Regions from separate parts of the Pseudocitrobacter sp. CD920760 genome, predicted to be linked through region 2. Evidence: predicted binding sites of a transcription regulator. Region 2 holds the regulator's gene; the other holds the start of a gene.
What was found. Region 2 encodes Fur, which represses iron uptake genes when iron is present. Its sites were predicted from a motif close to ATAATAATGAGAACNACTATCAA; they were not measured.
Positions count from the first base shown of each region.

Region 1: a site for Fur is predicted at 2,225-2,247, ahead of efeU (iron uptake transporter permease EfeU). Genes of this name have one in related genera too.

Region 1 covers NZ_CM173490.1:2,084,165-2,088,594, forward strand. The annotation lists gene putA (trifunctional transcriptional regulator/proline dehydrogenase/L-glutamate gamma-semialdehyde dehydrogenase) at 1-124, opposite strand, end outside; gene putP (sodium/proline symporter PutP) at 543-2,051, shown strand; gene efeU (iron uptake transporter permease EfeU) at 2,298-3,131, shown strand; gene efeO (iron uptake system protein EfeO) at 3,167-4,282, shown strand; gene efeB (iron uptake transporter deferrochelatase/peroxidase subunit) at 4,288-4,430, shown strand, end outside.
Region 2 covers NZ_CM173490.1:1,555,050-1,559,479, reverse strand. The annotation lists gene seqA (replication initiation negative regulator SeqA) at 1-26, opposite strand, end outside; gene ybfF (esterase) at 211-975, shown strand; gene ybfE (LexA regulated protein) at 1,105-1,398, shown strand; gene fldA (flavodoxin FldA) at 1,549-2,079, shown strand; gene fur (ferric iron uptake transcriptional regulator) at 2,362-2,814, shown strand; gene chiQ (ChiQ/YbfN family lipoprotein) at 2,928-3,260, opposite strand; gene chiP (chitoporin ChiP) at 3,312-4,430, opposite strand, start outside.

The DNA.
Region 1 (4,430 bases), 530 kb from region 2:
CCAGGTAATTAAAGATTGCCTGCTTTATTAACCAGTGTGGGGTGCGATCAATTCGCGTGGCCGCACTTTTAATTCGCTCGCGCGTGGCTTCATCCAGCTTAACACCCATGGTGGTGGTGCCCATGCCATCTACTCCTGTTGTTTTGTCGTCATATTTTCGGCGTAGCAAGAATATCTACTATGTTGCAACTTTGTGCAACCGTGTTAAATGTGACATCAATTGCAACCTGAGAAATGAATTTATTGTTAAAAGAAAAACTGATGGTATGGAATGTAACCGATGTATCTGAAAGCTTGATTTTGAGGGCTAGTTAACAGTTCTAAATGGTGCAACCCTAAAAAGCGTGAGGGAGTGCAACCTATAGGAAAATGGTATTACGACAGGGATGCATTCGATGTGAATGCAGTGTTAAATCATTTGTGAAAAATCTTCGCTTCCGTCAGGATACGGTCGCCTGAATAACAGAACAGGCCTTTACCTCGTTCCGGTAAGGGAATAACGACAAGTCGGATGTTGTCGACGAATAAATCTGGAGAGTTTAATGAATATAAGCACACCGATGCTGGTGACTTTTTTTGTCTATATCTTTGGCATGATATTAATTGGGTTTTTCGCCTGGCGATCGACGAAAAACTTCGATGATTATATCCTCGGGGGACGAAGTCTTGGGCCATTTGTGACGGCGCTTTCTGCGGGCGCGTCGGATATGAGTGGTTGGCTGCTGATGGGCCTGCCGGGGGCAATTTTTATCGCCGGTATCTCGGAAAGCTGGATTGCTATCGGCCTGACCGTGGGCGCGTGGATCAACTGGAAGCTGGTGGCGGGGCGTTTACGTGTACACACCGAAGCCAACAATAATGCGCTGACGCTGCCGGACTACTTCACCGGGCGCTTTGAAGATAAGAGCCGCGTACTGCGCATTATCTCTGCGCTGGTGATTCTGCTGTTCTTCACCATCTATTGTGCGTCAGGCATTGTGGCCGGGGCGCGTCTGTTCGAAAGCACCTTCGGCATGAGTTATGAAACGGCGCTGTGGGCCGGTGCCGCCGCGACCATCATTTACACCTTTATCGGCGGCTTCCTGGCGGTTAGCTGGACCGACACCGTGCAGGCCAGCCTGATGATTTTCGCGCTGATTCTGACGCCGGTGATGGTTATCCTCGCCGTGGGCGGCCTGGATGATTCGATGGAGGTTATCAAGCAAAAGAGCATTGAGAACATCGATATGCTCAAAGGGCTGAACTTCGTCGCCATTATTTCCCTGATGGGCTGGGGGCTTGGTTACTTCGGTCAGCCGCACATTCTGGCGCGTTTCATGGCGGCAGATTCCCACCACAGCATCGTGCATGCGCGTCGTATCAGTATGACCTGGATGATCCTGTGTCTGGCGGGTGCGGTCGCGGTTGGCTTCTTTGGTATCGCCTACTTCCAGAATAACCCGGCGGTTGCGGGCCCGGTAAGTCAGAACGCCGAACGCGTGTTTATCGAACTGGCGCAAATCCTGTTTAACCCGTGGATTGCCGGTATTCTGCTTTCTGCGATTCTGGCCGCGGTGATGTCAACCCTGAGCTGTCAGCTGCTGGTGTGCTCCAGCGCGATTACGGAAGACCTGTACAAAGCGTTTCTGCGTAAAAACGCCAGCCAGAAAGAGCTGGTGTGGGTAGGGCGTTTGATGGTGCTGGTGGTGGCGCTGGTGGCGATTGCGCTGGCGGCAAACCCGGAAAACCGCGTACTTGGTCTGGTGAGTTACGCCTGGGCAGGCTTTGGTGCGGCGTTTGGCCCGGTGGTACTGTTCTCGGTACTGTGGTCACGTATGACGCGTAACGGCGCGCTGGCGGGGATGATTATCGGTGCGGTAACCGTGATCGTCTGGAAGCACTTCGAGCTGCTGGGCCTGTACGAAATCATTCCGGGCTTCATTTTCGGTAGCCTGGGGATTGTTATCTTCAGCCTGCTGGACAAAGCACCGTCAGCGGCGATGCGTAAACGCTTCGAAGAAGCGGACGCACATTACCATTCTGCACCGCCGTCGCGTTTACAGGCGGAGTAAACACGTTGCCGGATGCGCTGCGCTTATCCGGCCTACAGGAGAATTTGTAGGCCGGATAAGGCGTTAGCCGCATCCGGCATTTTATCATCCGAATTTTCCCGCCTGCACATCTTACTGCTTTTACATTTGCTTATCATTTCCGACATATTTCACTTGAATTTCGTCTTTGCGTAATGATAATCGCTATCACTCACATTTACTTTTCTTTGCATGTGTTGACTGCGATTCACATTTAAGGACGTTCGCATGTTTGTGCCTTTTTTGATTATGCTGCGCGAAGGATTAGAAGCCGCGCTGATTGTTAGCCTTATCGCCAGCTATTTGAAACGCACACAGCGTGGTGGCTTGATAGGCGTGATGTGGATTGGCGTATTCCTGGCTGCGGCGCTCTGCCTTGGGCTGGGTATCTTTATCAACGAAACCACCGGTGAGTTCCCGCAAAAAGAACAGGAGCTGTTTGAAGGTATCGTGGCGGTTATCGCCGTCGTCATCCTGACCTGGATGGTGTTCTGGATGCGCAAAGTATCGCGCAACGTAAAACAGCAGCTGGAACAGGCGGTGGATAACGCGCTGGCGCGGGGCAATCACCACGGCTGGGCGCTGGTGATGATGGTCTTTTTCGCCGTGGCGCGTGAAGGGCTGGAATCGGTGTTCTTTCTACTGGCGGCATTCCAGCAGGATCTCGGTATCTGGCCACCGCTTGGCGCAGTCCTCGGGCTGGCGACAGCCGTCGTGCTGGGCTTCCTGCTCTACTGGGGCGGCATTCGTCTGAATCTCGGCGCGTTCTTCAAATGGACCAGCCTGTTTATTTTGCTGGTCGCTGCGGGGCTTGCCGCCGGGGCAATTCGCGCGTTCCACGAAGCCGGGCTGTGGAACCACTTCCAGGATGTCGCGTTTGATTTCAGCGGCACGCTCACCACCCACTCACTGTTTGGCACGTTGATGGAAGGTATTTTTGGCTACCAGGAAGCGCCAAGCGTCAGTGAAGTGGCGGTCTGGTTACTCTATTTACTGCCTGCGCTGGCGCTCTTTTTCTGGCCAGCGCGCGCGCCGAATGCAGCATCACGTATCGCCCCGTAAGGCAAATGGCTTTTACTCATTGAAAGGGATGGACCATGAACACTATTTTTCGCCGTAGCGTGCTCGCCGCGCTGTGCTCTTTCGCATTCTCTGCGCAGGCTGCTGACATTCCGAAGGTCAATGTCACGGTAAACGACAAACAGTGTGAGCCGATGACGCTCACCGTCAATGCAGGTAAAACACAATTTATCATTCAGAACCATAGCCAGAAGGCGCTGGAGTGGGAGATCCTCAAGGGCGTGATGGTGGTGGAAGAGCGTGAAAATATCGCGCCGGGCTTTACGCAAAAAATGACCGCCAACCTGCAACCGGGTGAATATGAGATGACCTGCGGTCTGCTGACCAACCCGAAAGGCAAGCTGATTGTTAAAGGTGAAGCCACGAAGGATGCGGCGAAAGCGGATGCGGTTTTAAGCCTGGGCGAGGCGATTACCGCTTATAAAACCTATGTCACCGCACAAACGGCAGAGCTGGTAAAAGCCACTAAAGCCTTTACCGATGCGGTGAAAGCGGGGGATATCGAAAAAGCGAAATCCCTGTACGCACCTACGCGTCAGTACTACGAACGTATTGAACCTATTGCAGAGCTGTTCTCTGATCTCGATGGCAGCATTGATGCTCGTGAAGATGACTATGAGCAGAAGGCCGCTGACCCGAAATTCACCGGCTTCCACCGTCTTGAGAAGGCTCTCTTTGGCGACAACAGCACCAAAGGAATGGATAAGTATGCCGAACAGCTTTACAGCGATGTGGTTGACCTGCAAAAACGTATTGCGGAATTGGCCTTCCCGCCGTCGAAAGTGGTGGGCGGTGCAGCCGGGCTGATTGAAGAAGTGGCCGCCAGCAAAATCAGCGGCGAGGAAGATCGCTACAGTCATACCGACCTGTGGGATTTCCAGGCCAACATCGATGGCGCGCAGAAGATTGTTGACCTGCTACGTCCGCAACTGCAAAAAGAGAACAGTGCGCTGCTGGCGAAGGTGGATGCCAACTTTAAGAAAGTCGATGCGATCCTCGCGAAATACCGCACCAAAGACGGTTTTGAGACCTACGACAAACTGACCGATGCGGATCGCAACGCGCTGAAGGGGCCAATCACCACTCTGGCGGAAGATTTAGCGCAGCTGCGCGGGATTCTGGGTCTGGATTAAGCATCATGGCAGAGCAACATAAAACCGGCGTGAATGAACCTTCACGCCGTCGCTGGCTGAAGGGCGTAGGCGCGCTTGCGCTGGCGGCGGGTTGCCCGGTGGCGCACGGTGCGAAAGCCGTTGCGCCAGCGGTGACCGGGCGCGATGA
Region 2 (4,430 bases):
TCGTCATCAACTTCGATCGTTTTCATCTTAATCCAGTGCAATTATTTTTTCTGAATACAAGTTGCTGGGATTATATGTTCAAAACCCAACAGCGGATAGCGTCATACCAGGATAGCGGCAAAAATGGGATAAAAATCGTATCTTGCCCCTGAACGTGAGAATGTCCAACATAATACCCTAACCCGACAGAGCGAAAAAAAGAACTTTGCTATGAAATTGAATACCCGAGCGCAATCTGCACAAAACCTGCACAATAATTCCCCCATTCTGCTCGTTCACGGCCTTTTCGGCAGCCTGGACAACCTTGGCGTACTGGCGCGCGACCTGGTGACCGACCACGATATCCTGCAAGTGGATATGCGTAATCACGGTCTTTCTCCGCGAGCGGATGAGATGAACTACCCGGCGATGGCCCAGGATCTGCTGGATACCCTCGACGCCCACAACATCGAGAAAGCCACGGTGATTGGTCACTCGATGGGCGGCAAAGCGGTGATGGCCCTGACCGCGCTAGCCCCGGAACGCATCGATAATCTGGTCGCTATTGATATCGCGCCGGTGGATTATCATGTGCGTCGCCACGATGAGATTTTTGCGGCGATTAACGCAGTCACCAACGCAGGTGTCTCCTCACGCCAGCAGGCCGCAACCGTGATGCGCGAATTTTTAGCCGAAGAAGGTGTGATTCAGTTTCTGCTGAAGTCGTTTGTTGACGGCGAGTGGCGCTTTAACGTACCGGTGCTGTGGGATCAGTACCCGCACATCGTCGGCTGGGAGACGATTCCGGCGTGGGATCATCCGGCACTGTTTATCCCCGGCGGAAATTCGCCTTATGTTACCGAAACTTACCGTAACGACCTGCTCTCGCAATTCCCACAGGCGCGTGCGCACGTCATTGCAGGCGCTGGCCACTGGGTGCATGCGGAAAAACCGGACGCGGTGCTGCGCGCCATCCGCCGATATTTAGCAGACTGATTAAAAACTCAACGACCGCGCGCCATTATGGCCGTGGTCGTTGGCGTGTCGGTTGCACTGATGTATGATTGCGCGCTGTCTGCACCGGGCGTTTCCCGGTAGCTTGTTTCCCCGAAGTCACTCTGAATCATGGCAAAAGAACAAACGGACCGAACGACAATTGATTTGTTCGCAAATGAGCGTCGGCCGGGAAGACCCAAAACCAATCCGCTTTCGCGTGACGAACAGCTGCGCATCAATAAGCGTAATCAATTAAAACGCGATAAAGTTCGCGGTTTGAAGCGCGTCGAGCTGAAACTCAATAACGATGCGGTAGATGCCCTGAACGAACTGGCAACCGCGCGCGATATGAGTCGCAGTGAGCTTATCGAAGAGATTCTGATGAGCCAGTTAGCCCTGCTTCGCGCGCAGGAAAAGCTCTGAAAATTTCATAAAATCCCGCTTTCATGTAGCAGAGTGTGCAGTCCGGTACGATTGCTGATTCCGCACCCTTCTCTGTTCTGCTATGATTGCCCTTATCTGTGGGCAATACGCCACCACCATATCATTAAGTTTCAAGAGGTTATTTAACTCATGGCAATCGTTGGCATTTTCTTTGGTAGCGACACCGGCAATACCGAAAATATTGCAAAAATGATTCAGAAACAGCTTGGTAAAGACGTTGCCGACGTGCATGACATTGCCAAGAGCAGCAAAGAAGACCTGGCTGCATTCGACATTCTGCTGCTGGGTATCCCTACCTGGTACTACGGTGAAGCCCAGTGCGACTGGGACGATTTCTTCCCGACGCTGGAAGAAGTTGATTTCAATGGCAAACTGGTTGCACTGTTCGGCTGCGGCGACCAGGAAGACTATGCGGAATACTTCTGTGATGCGCTGGGCACTATCCGCGACATCATCGAACCGCGCGGTGCGACCATCGTCGGCCACTGGCCAACAGCGGGTTACCACTTCGAAGCCTCTAAAGGCCTGGCCGATGACGACCACTTCGTAGGTCTGGCTATTGATGAAGATCGTCAGCCGGAACTGACCGCTGAACGTGTAGAAAAATGGGTAAAACAGATTTCTGAAGAGCTGCATCTGGAAGAGATCAAAAACGCCTGATTCTTGATGCGGCGTGACTTTTCAAATCACGCCGCATTAATAGGTAGAAGCAATCAAAATAATAGCTACAATTTTTTAACTTTTGAGCGTAAATCTGTACAATATCTTCTGAATTTAGCGAGTTTGCTGGTCAAGCCTCGTTTTCGAAATCTTTATTCGCCCAGGTCTTGCTGTTTTCATTTAGAAGGCGTCATTCTATAATGAGACGCATTACACTCGGTGCACTCTCTGTGATACTTCCGCGTTTGGAAGTCAATCGTTTAGCAACAGGACAGATTCCGCATGACTGACAACAATACCGCATTAAAGAAGGCTGGCCTGAAAGTCACACTTCCCCGGTTAAAGATCCTGGAAGTGCTTCAGGAACCAGACAATCACCATGTCAGCGCGGAAGACTTATACAAACGCCTGATCGACATGGGTGAAGAGATTGGTCTGGCGACCGTCTACCGCGTTCTGAACCAGTTTGATGACGCGGGCATTGTCACGCGCCATAATTTTGAAGGTGGCAAGTCCGTTTTCGAACTGACTCAACAACACCATCACGATCACCTGATCTGCCTCGACTGCGGCAAGGTTATCGAATTCAGCGATGATTCCATCGAAGCTCGTCAGCGTGAAATTGCCGCGAAACACGGTATCCGCTTAACCAACCACAGCCTGTACCTGTATGGTCACTGTGCTGAGGGCGACTGCCGCGAAGATGAACACGCGCACGATGGCGTAGAGAAGTAATTTCTTCGAGATTCTGAAAAGCCAACCTTCGGGTTGGCTTTTTTATTGCCTCTGTAAAGACAAAAAAAGCCGGAGACGCTTTAGGTCCCCGGCTCTGTGCAGGCCTTATTGTCTTACTTTGTCGTGTTATTACTGCGAATTTCCTGCCAGATTAACCCGCAATCTTTCTTCACGGCCTGATCGTTACCGGTTTTTCTCGCCAGAATGCACGCCTGATAATCGCTTACCCGCACGGTCTCCTGATTGGCAAACTGCTGGTGCGCCTTCTCCTGCTTCAGCACGTTCAGCACCTGCTGGCAGGCTTCGATTTTTTCCGGCGAGCCTTCTGCGGTGTTGATACAGGCGCTATAGGCATCTTTTAAACGCGTATCTTCTTTTGGTGCTTCAGACTGAGCGCAGCCCGCCAGCGCCGCGACCAGCGCAGCAATCATCACTGTTTTTTTCATGTTATTAGCCTTATACGACACGGCGGGCTCTGCGGCCCGCCTGAATACTTATCAGAAGATGGTGAACGGTGCGATAACCATAAATTTCACGTCACGTTCATCCTGGAAGATGTTGCCGTAACCACCGCTCCAGCTCGGGATATCCGAGTGGTTGTCGTACTGGGTGAAGTGCAGTTTTAACAGAGTACCTTTCGCGCGGCCTTCCTGTACGGTGTATGCCACATCGAAGCTGTAAGAAGACTCTTCGATAGTTTTGTTTTTGTCGTAGTACGCGTCCGGGTTGATCTGCCAGGTAGACGGTTTGGCATCCCAGGCGTAGACGTATGATGCACCTACAGCCCAGCCCGGCAGGTTCCAGTTCTTCAGGTCATACATCGCACCGAAGAACACCGCTTTTTCGCCGTTGGCGTTGAAGTCAGAACGGTTATCCCACCACACATCGAGGCGACCGTTAGAGGAGGCGTAGGTTGGCGTCATACGCTGCAGGAAGTAGCCCTGCTGGCCTTCAGCCTTAACCCAGGTCCCTTCCAGACGCAGGTCAACCTGCCCCACTTTGTAACCGAAGGTCAGCGCCTGCAACCACGCGGTGCCGTCATAAATATCGTTTACGGTGCGGTCATCCACTTTATCGCGGGTACCGTAGAACTGATAGCTGGTAGACAGCGGGCTACCGGCGATATCAAATTTGTAGCTGGCTTTGGCAAAGTACTGATCGACATAGCCTTCCGCCTGACCAAATGCCGCTTCCAGTACCAGGTCATTTTTGAAGTCATATTTCATACCGATGGAGTGCAGATAATCGACTTTCGTGCGCTTATCGTTCTGGTAGAAATTATCCATTTCGATATGCCATGGGGCCTTATATTCATTGGTCCACATGTAGGAGAAGCTCAGCGCGCCAGCATCGCCGTAATCAAAGTTCGCGCCCGCTTCTGCACCCTGATAGGTGCCTGGCATAAAGCTCCAGTGCGGCGCTAACAACGTTTGGCCGGTTGGCTGAATATAACCACCACGCGCCCAAACCGGGCCATACTTAAATTTCGCAGCGGCTTTATAAAGGCTCACACCGCTTTTATCGCCGGAGTAATCTTCCGAGTAGCCTTTATTTTTAGACGAGAACGCAATTTCGTTCGGGTGACCACTTTCTGAGGATTCTGCCATTTCGATAGC